3 regions of the Leclercia sp. CFBP8987 genome follow, and region 2 is predicted to be linked to each of the others. Evidence: riboswitches for the same ligand, from Rfam matches in the RefSeq annotation. Region 2 holds a riboswitch; each other region holds the start of a gene.

Region 1 (5,967 bases), 540 kb from region 2:
CGCTTTCAGCGTCTCGATGGGATCGGGCAGCAACCAGCGGGCATCGGGATGGATCTCCAGCTTGAGCCAGCGTGTCCCCAGCGCCTCGCGCGCCAGCCGGGCGGCGAACACGGCTTCCTCCGCGGTTTTGGCCCCGGAAGTATTGGGCAGCAGAGTGACGCCCGCCGCCAGCAGCGGGGCCAGAATGGCGTCATTGTGATTGCGCAGGTCGACGCGCTTCATCGCCAGGGTCACCAGCTGGCTGCCGCTCTCACGAATGGCGTCCACCATCAGCTGCGGCGAGGCGAACTTGCCGGTGCCGGTAAATAAATGAGAATCAAAACTTTTATCCGCAATGCGTAACATTTCAGCCTCCGGCAATCACCTGAAAGAGCAGGATCTGATCGCCTTCGCGAACCTGCTGTTTATCCCACTGCTCGCGCGGCAGGATCTGTTGATTCAGGGCCAGTGCGACCCCGGGTTTTAACTGGCGCAGCTGGTGGAGCAGGGTGGCGACGGTTAAGCCGTCCACGCACTGCATCGGTTCATCGTTAAACAGGATCCGCATGCTGGCCTCCACATACCTGGCAGCCACTGGCGCGCTGCAGGGCCAGCTGCCGCCAGTTTCCTGCCCGGGCATCAAACAGGCGCAGCGCATTGCGCGGGGACTCGATGCCGCTGAGCAGCTTGATCGCCTCCAGCGCCTGTAAGGTTCCCATCACGCCCACCACCGGCCCGACGATACCCGCGGTGCGGCAGTTGCGTTGCGGCTCGTCGTCTTCCGGCCACAGGCAGCGGTAGCAGCCCTGCGTCCAGGGCGGCGTCAGCACCATCATCTGCCCGCCAAAGCCGACGGCGCTGGCGGTGATGAGCGGGGTGTTGAGCATTACGCAGGCGGCGTTGATCGCCTGGCGGGTGGCCATGTTATCGGTGCAGTCCAGCACCACGTCGGCGCGGGCGATCTCCTCCTGCAGGGCCTGGCCTTCCAGGCGAGTCTGCAGGGCAATCAGCCGGATATCCGGATTGAGCTGCTGCAAACGGCGCTGCGTCACCTGCGCTTTCGGCTGGGCGATATCGTCGGTGGTAAACATAATCTGGCGCTGCAAATTACTCAGATGCACCTCGTCATCGTCGGCCAGCACCAGCGTGCCGATCCCGGCCCCGGCCAGGTACAGCGCCGCCGGGGCACCTAACCCGCCAAGGCCGATCAGTAACACCCGGCTGGCGAGCAGCTTCTGCTGCCCGTCAATGGCGATATCCTCCAGCAGGATCTGACGGCTGTAGCGCATAAAGTCACGGTCATTCATCGTCCACCCCCGCCAGTTGCAGTAGCTGCGCCGTTGCCGCCTGCCACTCCTCGGCCTGAGTGATGGCGCTGACTACCGCAATGCTGCCCACCCCGGTCGCCAACACCGCCGGGGCGCGTTCAAGGCTGATACCGCCGATGGCGACGGTAGGGTAATCCGCAAGGCGTTCGATATGCCGGGCCAGCTGTTCCAGCCCCTGAGGGGCGGAAGGCATCTGCTTGGTCTGAGTGGGGAAAACGTGCCCCAGGGCGATGTAGGAGGGACGCGCTGCCAGCGCCACGTCGATCTCCATGTCGTCATGGGTCGAGACGCCGAGGCGTAATCCGGCGGCGCGAATGGCCTCAAGATCGGTGGTTTCCAGATCCTCCTGACCCAGATGCACACCGTAAGCCTGATGCTTGATCGCCAGCCGCCAGTAGTCGTTGATGAACAGGCGGGCGTCGTAGCGACGCCCCAGGGCAATGGCCGCCACGATATCGGCCTCCACCTCATCATCCTGCTTATCCTTGATACGCAGCTGGATAGTTTTTACGCCCGCGGCCAGCAGACGTTCGATCCAGGCCACGCTGTTGACCACCGGATAGAGTCCGAGACGAAAGGGCACCGAAGGAAAGTTGGGCTGATACATTACGCCTCCTCTTTCTTGAGATAGATCTCGCCGCCCCGGGCGCGGAAGGTTTCCGACATGTCAGCCATCCCCACTTCGATGGTCTGCGCCGCGGCGTAATCCCGCACCTCCTGGCTGATTTTCATCGAGCAGAATTTCGGTCCACACATGGAGCAGAAGTGCGCCACTTTGCCGGACTCCTGGGGCAGGGTTTCGTCGTGATAGGCGCGGGCGGTGAACGGGTCGAGGGCGAGGTTGAACTGATCTTCCCAGCGGAATTCGAAGCGCGCTTTCGACATGGCGTTATCGCGGATCTGTGCCCCCGGATGGCCCTTCGCCAGGTCGGCGGCATGGGCAGCAATCTTGTAGGTAATCAGTCCCTGTTTGACGTCCTCTTTGTTCGGCAGGCCAAGGTGCTCTTTCGGCGTGACGTAGCAAAGCATGGCGCAGCCAAACCAGCCGATCATCGCCGCACCAATCCCGGAGGTGAAGTGGTCATAGCCCGGTGCGATATCGGTGGTCAACGGTCCGAGGGTGTAGAACGGCGCTTCGTGGCAGTGCTCCAGCTCCTCGGTCATGTTGCGGCGGATCATCTGCATTGGCACGTGGCCCGGACCTTCAATCATCACCTGGACGTCATACTCCCAGGCGATTTTGGTCAGCTCGCCCAGGGTATGGAGTTCGGCAAACTGCGCTTCGTCGTTGGCGTCGCGAATGGAGCCCGGACGCAAGCCGTCGCCCAGCGACAGGGAGACGTCGTACGCGGCGCAGATTTCGCAGATCTCGCGGAAGTGCTCATACAGGAAGTTCTCCTGATGATGGGAGAGGCACCATTTCGCCATGATCGAACCGCCGCGGGAGACGATGCCGGTCAGGCGTTTAGCGGTCATCGGCACGTAGCGCAGCAGCACGCCTGCATGAATGGTGAAGTAGTCCACGCCCTGCTCGGCCTGCTCCAGCAGGGTATCGCGGAACGCTTCCCAGGTGAGATCTTCCGCAATGCCGTTTACCTTCTCCAGCGCCTGGTAGATAGGTACCGTCCCGATCGGCACCGGGCTGTTACGCAGGATCCACTCGCGGGTTTCGTGAATATAGCGCCCGGTAGAGAGGTCCATCACCGTGTCCGCACCCCAGCGGGTGGACCAGACCAGTTTCTCTACCTCTTCTTCGATGGAGGAGGTGACTGCCGAATTACCGATGTTGGCGTTCACCTTCACCAGGAAGTTACGCCCGATGATCATCGGCTCTGATTCCGGGTGGTTGATGTTGGCCGGGATAATGGCGCGACCCGCGGCCACTTCGTCACGGACAAATTCCGGGGTGATGTTCTCCGGCAGGCGGGCACCAAAGCCTTCGCCCGGATGCTGATGGCGCAGCACTTCACCACGAATGCGCTCGCGGCCCATGTTTTCGCGGATGGCGATAAACTCCATCTCCGGCGTCACGATCCCCTGGCGGGCGTAGTGCAACTGGGTCACGCACTTGCCCGCTCTGGCACGCTTCGGCGTCAGCAGGCCGGTGAAGCGCAGCTCGTCCAGACCGTCGTCGGCCAGCCGCTCCCGGGTATAGGCCGAGCTTTGCTCGTTCAGGGCTTCGCAGTCGTTGCGGGCGTCAATCCACGGCTGGCGCACCCTGGCCAGCCCCTGCTGGACGTTAATGGCAATCGCCGGATCGCCATAAGGCCCGGAGGTGTCGTAGACCGGTACCGCTTCGTTCTCTTCAAACTGCGGGTTCTCTTTGCTGCCGCCGATCAGCGTCGGGCTGAGCTGGATCTCGCGCATTGGCACGCGGATATCATCCTGCGAACCCGTCAGATAGATGCGTTTCGAGTTAGGGAAAGCGGTGCCTTCCAGGGTGTCGATAAAGTGTTGGGCGTGTGCGCGCTGTTCGCGGCGGGTCATTTTTGTGGCAGACATAGCTCGTTCCAGTAAGTTCAGGAAGTGGCTTGTCAGACGACGGATGAAGCAAGAGAGGATCGCCCTTGGGCGATACAATAAATTGACTCTTGTTCCCTTCGCAGGTCTTAACCTGATCAGGTTCCGCGGATCCCGAATTAACGGTCTCAGCCCGGCTTTCGCACTGGGCACTCCGACAAGAATATGCTCCCCTACAGCGGGAGCAGTGAATGTAAACTACGCGTTAACGAGAAATAACTCAAGCCGGTCGGGCGACGTTATCTTCGTTACTCACTTTCAGATTGTGATCCAGCGCAAGGGCGATCAGGTTGTCTTCCAGGGTGAAGCGTTGCTCCAGCGCCTCGCCGATATCGGAGAGCGCCTGCTGGAATTCGAGATAGTTATCCTGATCGATGGCGTTTTCGAGCGTGGAGTCGTAGTAATCCATGATTTGCTGAGTATTGGCTTCCAGCAGGGGGTAGAGTCTGGTGGCGGCTAACTGCGGGCTATCACCTTCCAGGTCACGGATAATGCGCTCATAAATATTGAAATGCCCGTTAGAAAGGTAATCGACCAGACTCTGACAAAAATCGTCCAGCGCTTTTTCGTTGAGGCGCATATAAGATTCTTTGCCAGGCTTAATGCCAACGAGATTGTAATAGGCAACAAGCAGATGTTTACGCACGTGCAGCCAGCGATCGACCAGTTTGTTACTTCCGCCAACGCGCTCTGTCAGGTTTTCTAGCTGGTTTAGCATGTTTGACTCCGCAAGGTTAAGATTAAAAGCTGCCCACCCAAAATGTAATAGTAATGTTACCAACATGCCTGTGAAGCAAAGGTAGTGCAATAGATATGGATCGTATAATTGAAAAATCGGATCGCGGCTGGTGGTTAGTCAGCCATGAACAAAAATTATGGTTGCCCGGTGGTGAATTACCCTATGGCGAAGCAAATAATTTCGATCTTGCGGGGCAACACGCACTAAATATTGGTGAGTGGAAAGGCGATTCTGTGTGGTTGATCCAACAAAATCGCCGTCACGATATGGGATCGGTGCGCCAGGTGCTCGATCTCGAGGTTGGCCTGTTCCAGCTGGCGGGTCGTGCTGTGCAGTTGGCCGAGTTTTATCGCTCGCATAAATTCTGTGGCTACTGCGGCCACACCATGCACCCGAGCAAAACCGAGTGGGCGATGCTCTGCAGCCACTGCCGGGAACGCTATTACCCGCAAATTGCCCCGTGCATCATCGTCGCCATCCGCCGGGATGATTCCATTTTGCTGGCGCAACACACTCGTCATCGCAACGGGGTACATACCGTACTGGCCGGGTTTGTCGAAGTGGGCGAAACCCTCGAGCAGGCCGTGGCGCGGGAAGTGATGGAGGAGAGCGGCATCAAGGTGAAGAACCTGCGCTATGTCACTTCCCAGCCGTGGCCGTTCCCGCAATCGCTGATGACCGCCTTTATGGCCGAGTACGACAGCGGCGAGATCGTCATCGACCCGAAAGAGTTGCTGTCCGCCGACTGGTATCGCTACGACGATTTGCCGCTGCTGCCACCGCCCGGTACCGTGGCGCGCCGGCTGATAGAAGATACGGTGGCAATGTGTCGGGCTGACGATGTGTGAGACATGTTACACTGGAGATAAGACGCTTAAGGAACTGCAAAAATGACCGAACTGAAGAACGATCGTTATCTGCGTGCGCTGCTGCGCCAACCCGTTGATGTCACTCCGGTATGGATGATGCGCCAGGCGGGCCGCTATTTGCCGGAGTACAAAGCCACGCGCGCGCAGGCGGGCGATTTTATGTCGCTGTGCAAAAATGCGGAGCTGGCCTGCGAAGTGACGCTTCAGCCGCTGCGCCGCTATCCGCTGGACGCGGCGATCCTCTTCTCTGACATCCTGACCATCCCGGACGCCATGGGGCTGGGCCTGTACTTTGAGACCGGCGAAGGCCCGCGCTTTAGCTCGCCGATTAAGAGCAAAGCGGATATCGACAATCTGCCGATCCCGGACCCGGAGCAGGAGCTCGGTTATGTGATGAATGCGGTGCGTACCATTCGTCGCGAGCTGAAAGGCGAGGTGCCGCTAATCGGCTTCTCCGGCAGCCCGTGGACGCTGGCGACCTACATGATCGAAGGCGGCAGCAGCAAAGCCTTTACCGTCATCAAGAAGATGA
Region 2 (5,967 bases):
GTGACGGTTAAAAGCAAACAGCAGCGCATTGCCGATTGCCATCGCGCAGCAAAAGAGGATCAGCTTGCGGCGATCGCCCTGGCTGTCGGATCGTTTCGCCAGCCACAGGCTGACCAGGATCCCGGCGACGGCGTTGACGGTGTAAAAAATTCCTACCCAGAAGGGCTGAGCCCCCACCTCGCGGCTCAGGAACAGGCTCAGGGTCGGGGCCTGCAGCGCACCGGCGATGCCCATCATAAAAGCCACCATTAAAAAGGCAGCATAAACACCGTTGAGACGGCGTCCCATCGTCATTAACCAGAGCATTACCTGTTCCCTTTAGCGCAAGTGAAAACGAAAAAAGCCAGCAGATAATACCTGCTGGCGTGGTGATTCGCACCAATACTCAGTCACACATGATCGAAGCCATTCAGCGTTCCGAGGTCGATGTTGTCACCTCCCACTGCATCAGATCTTCCAGTATTTTCAGCCGCTGCTCTGCACACCGGCGGGCCAGCCAGGACATTCCCTTTGTCGCTGAGAAGTACTGTTGGTAAAACTGATTCGTGGTCGACCTCTTCATATTCACCTCCTCGCTTCATCGAAGAAGATTATTGGCCTAATATAGGGATTAATAAATTGCTGATTTTTTGTCAGGAGTTCCTCTTTTATGCCCTCTGGTCGTCTGCAACAACAATTCATCCGCCTGTGGCAGTGCTGTGACGGCCAACCCCAGGAGACCACGCTCAGCGAGCTGGCCGAGCTGCTCAACTGTTCGCGCCGTCATATGCGCACCCTGCTTAATACCATGCAGCAACAGGGCTGGCTGAGCTGGGAGGCCGAAGCCGGGCGCGGCAAACGTTCCCGCCTCACCTTCCTTTACACCGGCCTCGCCCTGCAGCAGCAGCGGGCAGAAGATCTCCTCGAGCAGGATCGCATCGAGCAACTGGTGCAGCTGGTGGGTGACAAGGCCGCGGTACGCCAGATGCTGGTCTCCCACCTGGGCCGCAGCTTTCGCCAGGGCAGGCATATCCTGCGGGTGCTCTACTATCGCCCGATGAAAAACCTGTTACCGGGCAGCGCACTACGACGCTCCGAAACCCATATGGCACGGCAGATCTTTAGCGGCCTGACGCGCATAAATGAGGAAAACGGGGAACTGGAAGCCGACATTGCCCACCACTGGCAGCAACTTTCCCCGTTGCACTGGCGCTTTTTCTTGCGGCCCGGCATCCATTTTCATCATGGACGTGAGCTGGAGATGGCCGACGTCATTGCCACCCTGCAGCGCGCCCGCGAGCTGCCCCTCTATTCACACATTACCCGGGTCCAGTCCCCCACCGCCTGGACCCTGGATATTCAGCTCTCGCAGCCCGACCGCTGGCTGCCATGGTTGCTGGGATATGTGCCGTCGATGATCCTGCCGCGCGAGTGGGAATCGATGCATAACTTTGCCAGCCAGCCGGTGGGCACCGGGCCGTATGCGGTCTCCCGCAACAACAATAACCAGCTGAAGATCCGCGCCTTCGATGACTACTTTGGTTACCGGGCGCTGATTGATGAGGTCAACGTCTGGGTCCTGCCGGATATCAACGAAGAGCTGAGCGTCGGCCTGACGCTGGAAGGGCCCACCGAGGGGGAAAAAGCGGTGGAGAGCCGGCTGGAAGAGGGCTGCTACTATCTGCTGTTCGACGCCCGCTCCCACCGCGGCGCCAGCGCAGAGGTGCGGCAGTGGGTAAGCCGGATCCTCTCCCCGGCGAACCTGATCTACCAGGCCGAGGAGGTATATCAATCCTACTGGTTCCCGGCGTATGGCCTGCTGCCGCGCTGGCACCACGCCCGCCCGGGACGCGGCGACAAACCGGCCGGGCTGGAGAGCCTCACCCTGACCTTCTACCGCGAACATATCGAGCACCGGGTGATCGCCCGAATGATGAGCGAACTTCTGGCCGCCGAGCAGGTGACGTTAAACATTCAGGAAGTCAGCTATGAGGAGTGGCATCGCGGCGAGACGGTGAGCGATATCTGGCTCAACAGCGTCAACTTCACCCTGCCCCTCGACTTCTCGCTGTTCTCGCATCTGTATGAAGTCCCGCTCCTGCAGCACTGTATTCCCCGCGACTGGCAGCAGGACGCCGCCCAGTGGCGTGCGGGTGAGATGAACCTTGCCGTCTGGTGCCAGCAGCTGCTGTCCCAGCAGGCGATTGTCCCGCTGATCCACCACTGGCTGATGATCCAGGGTCAGCGCAGTATGCGCGGTTTACGCATGAATACCCTGGGCTGGTTTGACTTTAAATCGGCGTGGTTTGCACCGCCGGAACCTTAACACTTTCGTAATATTCACCAAATCATTACAATACCGTCGTTCTCAACGGGGTGCTGCGCGCAAGCGTGTGCTGAGAAAATACCCGTCGAACCTGATCCGGATAACGCCGGCGAAGGGATTTGAGGCTGTCGCTCAAAATCCTTTGCCACTCTCACATACAGAGGTGCAAAGTGTTCAAAACTGTTCTTCCCCTGCTGGCGCTGATTGCGCTGCCTGCCGTTGCCAGTCCTGTCCTGACGGTCTACACCTACGACTCCTTCGCCGCCGACTGGGGCCCTGGCCCGGCGGTCAAAAAAGCCTTCGAAGCCGACTGCAACTGCGAGCTGAAATTCGTGGCGCTGGAAGATGGCGTCTCGCTGCTCAACCGTCTGCGGATGGAAGGCAAGAACAGCAAAGCCGACGTGGTGCTGGGTCTCGATAACAACCTGCTGGAAGCGGCCACGCAAACCGGGCTGTTCGCCAAAAGCGGCGTGGCGGCCGATGCGGTTAAAATTCCTGGCGGCTGGAAGAACGACACCTTTGTACCCTTCGACTATGGCTACTTCGCCTTCGTGTATGACAAAAACAAGCTGAAAAACCCGCCGAAGAGCCTGAAAGAGCTGGTTGAGAGCGACCAGAAATGGCGCGTGATCTACGAAGATCCGCGCACCAGCACCCCGGGGCTGGGTCTGCTGCTGTGGATGCAAAAAGTGTATGGGGACAAGACCCCGGAAGCCTGGCAGAAACTGGCCGCCAAAACCGTTACCGTCACCAAAGGCTGGAGCGAGGCCTACGGGCTGTTCCTGAAAGGCGAAAGCGACCTGGTGCTGAGCTACACCACCTCTCCGGCGTACCACATTATTTCGGAGAAAAAAGAGAACTACGCCGCCGCTGATTTTGCCGAAGGTCACTACCTGCAGGTTGAAGTCGCCGCCCGCACCTATGCCAGCAAACAGCCGGAACTGGCGGAGAAGTTTCTGAAATTTATGGTCTCGCCGTCGTTCCAGAATACGATCCCAACCGGCAACTGGATGTACCCGGTGACTGACGTCGCTTTACCGGCCGGTTTCGACAGCCTGGTCAAACCGCAAACCGCACTGGAATACTCTCCGCAAGAAGTGGCCGGGAAACGTGCCGCCTGGGTCAGTGAATGGCAACGCGCCGTCAGCCGCTGATCGCCGGCTGGTTACTCCCGGGGCTGATCGCCGCCATCCTGATGGTGACCGTCGCCCTGGGAGCATTTCTGGCGCTGTGGTTTAACGCGCCAGCCACCGACGTCACGGCGCTGCTGCACGACAGCTATCTGTGGCACGTCATCCGCTTCTCGTTCTGGCAGGCGTTTCTTTCCGCCCTGCTCTCCGTGGTACCCGCTATTTTCCTTGCCCGCGCCCTCTACCGGCGGCGCTTCCCCGGACGGCAGGCGCTGCTGCGCCTGTGCGCCATGACCCTGATCCTGCCGGTGCTGGTGGCGATATTCGGTATCCTCAGCGTCTACGGGCGTCAGGGCTGGCTTGCCGCGCTCTGTCAGGCTCTGGGGCTGGAGTGGACCTTCTCCCCTTATGGCCTGCAGGGCATCCTGCTGGCGCACATCTTTTTCAACATGCCGATGGCGACGCGGCTGCTGCTGCAGGCGCTGGAGAATATCCCTGGCGAGCAGCGCCAGCTCGCCGCTCAGCTCGGGATGCGCGGCTGGTCCTTTTTCCGCTTCGTAGAGTGGCCGTGGCTGCGCCGTCAAATTCCGCCCGTTGCCGCGCTGATCTTTATGCTCTGCTTTGCCAGCTTCGCCACCGTGCTCTCGCTGGGCGGCGGACCGCAGGCCACCACCATTGAGCTCGCCATCTATCAGGCCCTGAGCTACGACTACGATCCGGGCCGGGCGGCGCTGCTGGCGATGGTGCAGATGTTCTGCTGCCTGGGGCTGGTGATGCTGAGCCAGCGGCTGGGTAAAGCCATCGCCGTGGGCAGTAGCCAGCTTACCGGCTGGCGCGATCCGCAGGATAGCCTGCGCAGCCGTCTGACCGATGGCCTGCTGATCACTCTCGCTCTGCTGCTGTTACTCCCGCCGCTGCTGGCGGTAGTGGTGGATGGCCTGAATCTTAACCTGCTGTCGGTGCTGCAACAGCCGGTGCTGTGGCAGGCGCTCGGCACCTCGCTGCGCATTGCCCTGGGAGCGGGGCTGCTCTGCGTGGTGCTGACCATGATGCTACTGTGGACCAGCCGGGAGCTGTATGCCCGTCAGGCAAAGGTGGCTGGGCAGGCGCTGGATCTCAGCGGGATGCTGATCCTGGCGATGCCCGGCATTGTGCTGGCGAGCGGGTTTTTCCTGCTGTTCAACAGCACCGTTGGCCTGCCGGAATCCGCCGATGGCATCGTCATCTTCACCAACGCCCTGATGGCCATTCCGTATGCGCTGAAGGTACTGGAAAACCCGATGCGCGACCTCAGCGCCCGCTACACCCTGCTCTGCGATTCACTGGGCATGCATGGCTGGCAGCGGCTGAGGGTGGTGGAACTCCGCGCCCTGAAACGCCCCCTGGCGCAGGCGCTGGCCTTTGCCTGCGTGCTGTCGATCGGTGATTTCGGGGTGGTGGCGCTGTTTGGCAATGATGATTTCCGCACCCTGCCGTTCTGGCTGTATCAGCAGATCGGCTCGTATCGCAGCCAGGACGGTGCCGTGACGGCACTGCTGCTGTTGCTGCTGTGCTTTGCGTTATTTACCGTTATCGAAAAACTCCCGGGGCGTGATGCTAACTCTCACTGATGTAACCTGGCTTTATCAGCACCTGCCGATGCGCTTCACCCTGTCCGTGCGCCAGGGGGAATTGATCGCCGTGCTCGGCCCCAGCGGGGCGGGGAAAAGCACGCTCCTCAATCTGGTGGCCGGTTTTCTGCAACCGGCCAACGGCCAAATTACGATTGAGGGACGGGATCATACCCACACGCCGCCTGCTGAACGCCCGGTGTCGATGCTGTTTCAGGAAAACAATCTCTTTACCCACCTGACCGTGCGCCAGAACATCGGCCTCGGCATGCATCCGGGCCTCCGGCTGAATGCCGGACAACAGCAGAAGCTGAGCGATATCGCGGCGCAAATGGGGATTGGCGATCTGCTGGAGCGGTTGCCGGGTGAGCTCTCCGGTGGCCAGCGCCAGCGCGTCGCACTGGCACGCTGTCTGGTACGCGAGCAGCCGATCCTGCTACTGGATGAGCCCTTTTCGGCGCTTGACCCCGCGTTACGTCAGGAGATGCTGCTGCTGGTCAAAGAGGTGTGTGAACGCCAGAACCTGACGATGTTGATGGTGTCCCACAGCGTGGAAGATGCGCTTAAAATCGCTCATCGGTCGGTGGTGATTGCCGATGGCCGTATCGCCTGGGACGGCGATACGGAACAGCTGGTGAGCGGCAAGGCCAGCGCATCGCGCCTGCTGGGGATCCACTGACGACGGTCAGCGGCTGACGACCTTCAATAAAATCTCACCGTAGACCGGCATCAGCGGATGGCGGACCAGGGCCACCAGCGCCACTACGGCAATCCCCAGGGTGACGGGCGCTACCCAGAATAAGCGCCCGCGCGGCAGGTAAGTGCTCAGACGATCCGCGGAAGCTCTTCCGCTGCGCCACAGCCGCCAGCAGAGCCAGGCCGCCAGCCACAGCAGCAGCGCGGTTGCCAGCAGCAGCCACTT
Region 3 (5,967 bases), 2.4 Mb from region 2:
CGTGCGGGAGGCCAATGGCACAGAGTCCGCCAGCGAGCAGGTGTATCAACTCGTCGGGGCGGGAACCAGTACCATTGAGTCGGTTCCGGCGGCGATTGCGATGGTCGAGCTGGCCGGTACTGACCCGAACCGCTGCGCCATGTTATGCGCTAATCTTGGCGGTGATACGGACACCATTGGCGCGATGGCAACGGCTATCTGTGGGGCCCTGCACGGCGTGCAGGCGATTGACCCGGGTCTGAAGGACGAACTCGACGCCGTTAACCAGCTCGATTTTGGTCATTATGGCGATAAACTCCTGCACTACCGGGAGCAAAGGGAGGCGGTATGAGTTCTTTTTCCCGGCGTCTTGACGCATTACATGCCACCCGCCCGGTCACGGTACTGGGGGCAGCGGTGATTGACGTTATCGCCGATGCCTACGCCCTGCCCTGGCGCGGGTGTGATATCGAACTCAAACAGCAGGGCGTCAACATCGGCGGCTGCGCGTTAAACATTGCCATCGCCCTGAAACGCCTGGGGATCACCGCACAAAATGCGCTGCCCGTCGGCCATGGCGTGTGGGCGGACATTATTCGTCAAGCGATGGCCAGACAGGATCTTCACAGCGTGGTGGAAGCCGAAACCGGCGATAACGGCTGGTGCCTGGCGCTGGTGGAGCCTGACGGCGAGCGAACGTTTATGTCGTTTAGCGGGGTGGAGAATCAGTGGCAGCAGCCCTGGCTTGATGCGCTTAACGTGCCGCAAAATAGTCTGGTCTATCTGTCCGGTTATCAGCTGGCATCGCCATGCGGTGAGTTACTGACGGGCTGGCTGGAAGGCCTTCAGGACGTGACCACGTTCATCGACTTTGGGCCACGGATTGCGGATATTCCTGATGCGCTGATGACACGGATTATGGCCTGCAAGCCGATCGTGTCGCTCAATCGCCAGGAGGCACAACTTGCCGCTGAAAGATGGGGTGTAGAGGATGAGATGCTAGGTGCCCACTGGCAGCAACGGTTCGGCTCAGTGCTGATTGTCCGTCACGACAAAGATGGTGCGATTTGGTATGACGCTGACGCCTCGGGTCATGTTCCTGCCTTTCCGGCCACCGTGGTCGACACCATTGGTGCAGGCGACAGCCACGCGGGCGGCACGCTTGCCGGCCTGGCGGCGGGATGGGATATTGCTGACGCCGTGATGCTGGGCAATGCCGTGGCCGCTTGGGTGGTCAGCCATCGCGGGGGAGATTGCGCCCCCACGCGCGAGGAGTTACTCCTCGCACACAAAAACGTATAGATCGCTGCGACAGTAGCTGATGCTGTACTCGATGGGCCGGTGTTGCTGGTCAAGCGCAACCTGCTTGATCACCAGCACCGGTATTTTGTCATCCATTTTAATGTGGGTCTGAAATTCAATGTCCGGCATGCGGGCACTGACGCGAGAACGGGTACGCTGCGGAAAGATATTCTGGCTGCGGAAGTAGTCGTACAGCGAAATACCAATGGCGTCCGGGTCCTGGATCAGTGCCACCGGAACCCAGGATTCTTCAATCGAGACGGCGTCATCATCTACGTAGCGAATACGTTTCAGCAGAAAGACATCACTTTCCGGGGCAATCGACAACTGAGCAGCGACCTCTTCCGGACACTTCACCACGCGCTTATTGACCCATAGCGTATTGGGCTTTTTACCGCCCAGCACCACCTGCTGAGAAAACCCGCGCGCTTCTTTGAGTGAATATTCAAAAATGTTATTGATTTGCGTCCCGTAGCCACGGGCGCGCGTCACCACACCCTCTGCTTCCAGCGCCTGCATCGCTTTACGCACGGTAATGCGCGACACCCCGGTCAACTGGCTCAGATCGCGCTCGCCTGGCAGAATATTTCCATGCTCCAGCACCCCGCTGCGCACCGCATTTTTTACGGTTTCGGCAAACTTCAGATACAGCGGCGTATTGTCAGGGGCAGCGATCCGTTCAGTCAGTTGAGCAATTAGTCGGGTATGCGCTTGTTCCATCTCTGTTTTTCTCAGGCCTGATGTGTCCTGCCAGTATAAGGCTTACCACCATGCATGAAAATGGTGTACCGGACCAATACCGTGACCCACCTCCAGACTATCGGCTTTGGCCAGCGCGGCAGAGAGCCAGCGCTTGGCTTCCTGCACCGTATCAGGCCAGTTGTCATGGCGTGGACGCAGCGCAGCCAGCGCGGCGGAGAGGGTGCAGCCGGTGCCGTGGGTGTTTTTAGTGTTGATGCGCGGGGCGGTAAAGCGCGTGGCTCCGTCGCGGGTGAACAGCCAGTCGGGGCTTTCAGCGTCATCCAGATGACCGCCCTTCATCAGCACCGCACCGCAACCCAGGGCGAGTAACGCAGTGCCCTGCTCTTTCATTTCTCGCTCGTTTTGTGCATGCGGGGCATCCAGCAGTGCCGCCGCTTCGGGCAAGTTGGGGGTGATCAGCGCCACCTGCGGCAACAGCTTTTTACGCAGTGTGTCGACGGCGGAGGGTGACAGCAGCGGATCGCCGCTTTTCGCCAGCATCACCGTGTCCAGCACCACGTTTTTGACCCGATGCCGCAGGAGCTGCTCCGCCACGGCCTCGACGATATCGGTTTCGGCCAACATGCCGATCTTGGTGGTGTCGATGCGCACATCGCTGAACACCGACTCCAGCTGCGCCGCCACGAAGTCCGGCTCGATGCGATAGACCGACTGCACCCCGCGGGTGTTCTGCGCCACCAGGGCGGTGATCACCGAGCAGCCGTACGCCCCAAGCGCCGAGAAGGTTTTCAGGTCGGCCTGGATCCCGGCTCCGCCGCTCGGGTCGGTGCCGGCGATGGTGAGGGCATTTATTCGTTTCATGGTTGCGCCCCCAGATCCCAAAGGGCATCCAGAAACGCCGGGGCAAAACTGCCCGGACCACGACTCTGCGCTGCCGCCAGCGTCCCGGCCCGTTTCATCCAGCCGCAGGCCGCGGCGATATTATCCAGTCGGTCGCCTGGCAGTGAGCAGCTGGCCGCCACGACCGCCGACAGGGCGCAACCGGTGCCCACCACGCGGGTCATCAGCGGATCGCCGCCGGTAATGGTCAGGGTCCGCAGCCCGTCAGTAACGTAATCCACCTCCCCGGTCACCGCCACAATCGCATTAGTCTGCCGGGCCAGCGCCTGGGCTGCCGGCAGCGCGCTGGCGGCGGTATCGGTGGTGTCAACGCCGCGCCCGCCTGCACTCATCCCGGCAAGGGCCAGAATTTCAGAGGCATTGCCGCGAATGGCTGCCGGTTTGAGGGCGAGAATTTGCTGACAAAAACGGGTCCGGTACGCCAGGGCGCCAACGGCCACCGGATCGAGCGTCCAGGGTTTACCCACCGCCACCGCGCTTTCAATCGCCCGGCGCATCGCCTGAGCACGCGAGGCGGTCAGGGTCCCGACGTTAATCAGCAGCGCATCGGCAATAGCGGAGAACTGTTCAGCCTCTTCGGCTTCGATCACCATCGCCGGTGATGCGCCGAGGGCCAGCAATACGTTGGCGGTAAAGGTCTGCACCACGTCGTTGGTCATACAGTGGGTCAGCGGGGAACGGGTTCGGAAATGGTGTAAGGCGTGTAAATTGAGCAGGTCAGGCTGCATGGTATCGCTCCTGCCTTGCGCGAAGAAGCGATTGCCCGGAGGGCATCTGACTTCCCTACGCTGGCATTATCCAGATCAGGTGGTACGGGTATTTCTCAGCCTTCACAAAGAAGGGCACCCCGAGTCATTGATGTAACGGTAACGTTATCACCGCCAGCGATGATAGCAGTCCTCTCACGCTTGTAAAACCATTTGTCCAGCCCCCTTCTATGCGCAGAAAAAGCTGGTGAACCACTGTCTGTTGCGCCATTAACTCCCCCGCCACCTGGGTTAAGCTGTGGTCATACTGCTTGGGGTGCGCATAATGTCGCTCAGCGCCTTAAGGAAAATTTTTATCATGCGCCGTATTCAGGTTTTCAGCCGGGTGGCCGATATAAATACGTAGTGACTGAGCGTTTAAGCGGCAGGAGAGTAACAATGGATTATTTTGAGCAAATCAGTTTTGCTTCAGATGAAAGCATCAAAAATCTGCTGGACAGTCGGCGCAGCGCGGCAATGACCGAATCGCAAAAGCAGATCATGTTTAAGCGCCACGTTGAAATCGTCAACCTTGAGCTTTCTTACAACTGCAACCGCAAGTGTGATTACTGCCCGGTCAGCTTCTCCAACCGGCAGTCGCTTCAGCGCTTTATGGATACGGTAACGCTGGAGAAAATCTGCGGCGAACTAGCAGCAATCCGCTACGAAAACCGTATTTCACTGAACTTATATAACGAGCCGCTGCTGGATTTGGATCTGGAGCGTAAAATCGGCTTGATCAAGCAGGCGCTGCCTTATACCCATATTGCCTTTAACAGCAACGGTGATTTCCTTGATATAGCCCGCCTAAGTACGCTTTCTGACAGCGGTCTGAACAATATTTGTGTGACTCTACATCCGCCCTCCAACGTGGTTCAGAAACCGTCGGCAATTTACCGTCGGGTGACCAAACTGCTTGATAAGCTAGAGTGCAGGCATAAGCTCCCCGATTTCGATGTAGATACGGTGCTTAATTCCACCTCGGTCCTTTTCAGCCATCGTGGCGTGCAGATTAAAATTCAGTGGCCGGACTGGCGGAAATACGGCACCAACCGCGCCGGGGTTTTAATCGAGCATGCGGCCTCGTCAACGATCCGTACCAGCCCCTGTGTGAAGCCCTTTCGTGAATTCACCATTTTTTACGATGGCACGGTGCAACCCTGTTGCGAAAGTTTCCTGGACGACAAAACCAACCTCGCCCCGGCGGGAAATCTGAATGACGCGTCAATATTTGACGTCTACGCCTCAAAAACCCTGAGCGGATTCCGCCGTGGGCTGTTTGATTTCGGGCTGAAGAAAGGGATTTGCGCCACCTGTACGGTGGCTGACTTCACCACTCTGGAAGAAGACGTTGAACGCAAACTTATTTTGCAATCCTTGTAATCAACACACTTACGAACCGGACTTAGGTAATAACAGAATGAACAGTGTGGAACAGTTAATTTTAGCGGAAGCAGACTATTTTCATCCGATGCTGGCGCGCGCTCAGCAATCAACGGTCGAGCAGCGTGAAGCCTGGCGTCGCGAGACTATTCGCGAACGTCAGGAGCGTATCTCTCTGGAACTGTTCGATATTCTCAACGGCGTGGTGAAATATGGCCCATTTACCGGGTTGCATCTGGATCGCGAGACTTGGTGGGGCAAACTCGATCTCGGTTCTCAGTGCCTTGGACTTTATGAGAAAGAGATCCTCAATCTGATCGATGCCATTGAGGCCGGTCACTACAGCACGTTTATTGATATCGGTGCGGCCGATGGCTATTACGCCATCGGCATGCTGGTGTCCGGTAAAGTCGGCAGAACCATATGTTTTGAGCAGACGGAAAAAGGCCGCAGCGTGATTGCTGAGAACTGGAAAAAGAACAACTCCGTGGGAGAACTTACCATAATGGGCGAAGCCAATGCCGCAAGTTTTGCCGCCCTGAACCCAGTAGCCCTTGAAAATGCCTTTGTGCTGGTGGATGTTGAAGGGTTTGAATTCGAACTCCTTACCAACGAAGTGTTGAGCTTGCTGAGATCCTCAACGGTGGTCATTGAAATCCACCACTGGATGGACAACTTCCTTTGCAAATACAGCAATTTCCTGCGTCACGCGGACAGCTATTTTGATGTGACTGTGATTGAACGAGTAGAACGTGAGACCAGCAATTTGCCTGAGCTGCGTGATTTCACTGATGACAACCGCTTGCTGCTCACTTCCGAGCGCCGCCCTGGGGTCATGCGTTTCCTTAAGATGACACCTAAAGCGCAGTGAACACCAGTAAAAAAAGCCCCACCGTTAAGGTTCAAAGCGGGGCTTTTTATTGATTTACTTTGGTGCCTGCGACGCCCTGATTAT

Evidence for each region. Region 2 has a riboswitch for thiamine pyrophosphate ahead of thiB (thiamine ABC transporter substrate binding subunit). Riboswitches for the same ligand answer to the same signal wherever they lie in the genome.
Region 1: linked by a shared signal. The riboswitch ahead of thiC (phosphomethylpyrimidine synthase ThiC) and the one ahead of thiB (thiamine ABC transporter substrate binding subunit) in region 2 are both predicted to bind thiamine pyrophosphate.
Region 3: linked by a shared signal. The riboswitch ahead of thiM (hydroxyethylthiazole kinase) and the one ahead of thiB (thiamine ABC transporter substrate binding subunit) in region 2 are both predicted to bind thiamine pyrophosphate.

Annotation. Positions count from the first base shown of each region.
Region 1 is NZ_CM188255.1:210,348-216,314, forward strand. It holds gene thiG (thiazole synthase) at 1-345, opposite strand, end outside; gene thiS (sulfur carrier protein ThiS) at 347-547, opposite strand; gene SOM40_RS01020 (HesA/MoeB/ThiF family protein) at 531-1,286, opposite strand; gene thiE (thiamine phosphate synthase) at 1,279-1,914, opposite strand; gene thiC (phosphomethylpyrimidine synthase ThiC) at 1,914-3,809, opposite strand; TPP riboswitch at 3,886-3,994, opposite strand; gene rsd (sigma D regulator) at 4,048-4,545, opposite strand; gene nudC (NAD(+) diphosphatase) at 4,641-5,414, shown strand; gene hemE (uroporphyrinogen decarboxylase) at 5,457-5,967, shown strand, end outside.
Region 2 is NZ_CM188255.1:748,808-754,774, reverse strand. It holds gene SOM40_RS03560 (sugar efflux transporter) at 1-306, opposite strand, end outside; gene sgrT (glucose uptake inhibitor SgrT) at 410-562, opposite strand; gene sgrR (HTH-type transcriptional regulator SgrR) at 650-2,305, shown strand; TPP riboswitch at 2,342-2,441, shown strand; gene thiB (thiamine ABC transporter substrate binding subunit) at 2,476-3,459, shown strand; gene thiP (thiamine/thiamine pyrophosphate ABC transporter permease ThiP) at 3,435-5,045, shown strand; gene thiQ (thiamine ABC transporter ATP-binding protein ThiQ) at 5,029-5,724, shown strand; gene SOM40_RS03530 (DedA family protein) at 5,731-5,967, opposite strand, start outside.
Region 3 is NZ_CM188255.1:3,199,947-3,205,913, forward strand. It holds gene SOM40_RS15520 (ADP-ribosylglycohydrolase family protein) at 1-331, shown strand, start outside; gene SOM40_RS15525 (PfkB family carbohydrate kinase) at 328-1,281, shown strand; gene SOM40_RS15530 (GntR family transcriptional regulator) at 1,255-2,001, opposite strand; gene thiD (bifunctional hydroxymethylpyrimidine kinase/phosphomethylpyrimidine kinase) at 2,044-2,844, opposite strand; gene thiM (hydroxyethylthiazole kinase) at 2,841-3,611, opposite strand; TPP riboswitch at 3,647-3,743, opposite strand; gene SOM40_RS15545 (radical SAM/SPASM domain-containing protein) at 4,029-5,012, shown strand; gene SOM40_RS15550 (class I SAM-dependent methyltransferase) at 5,050-5,883, shown strand.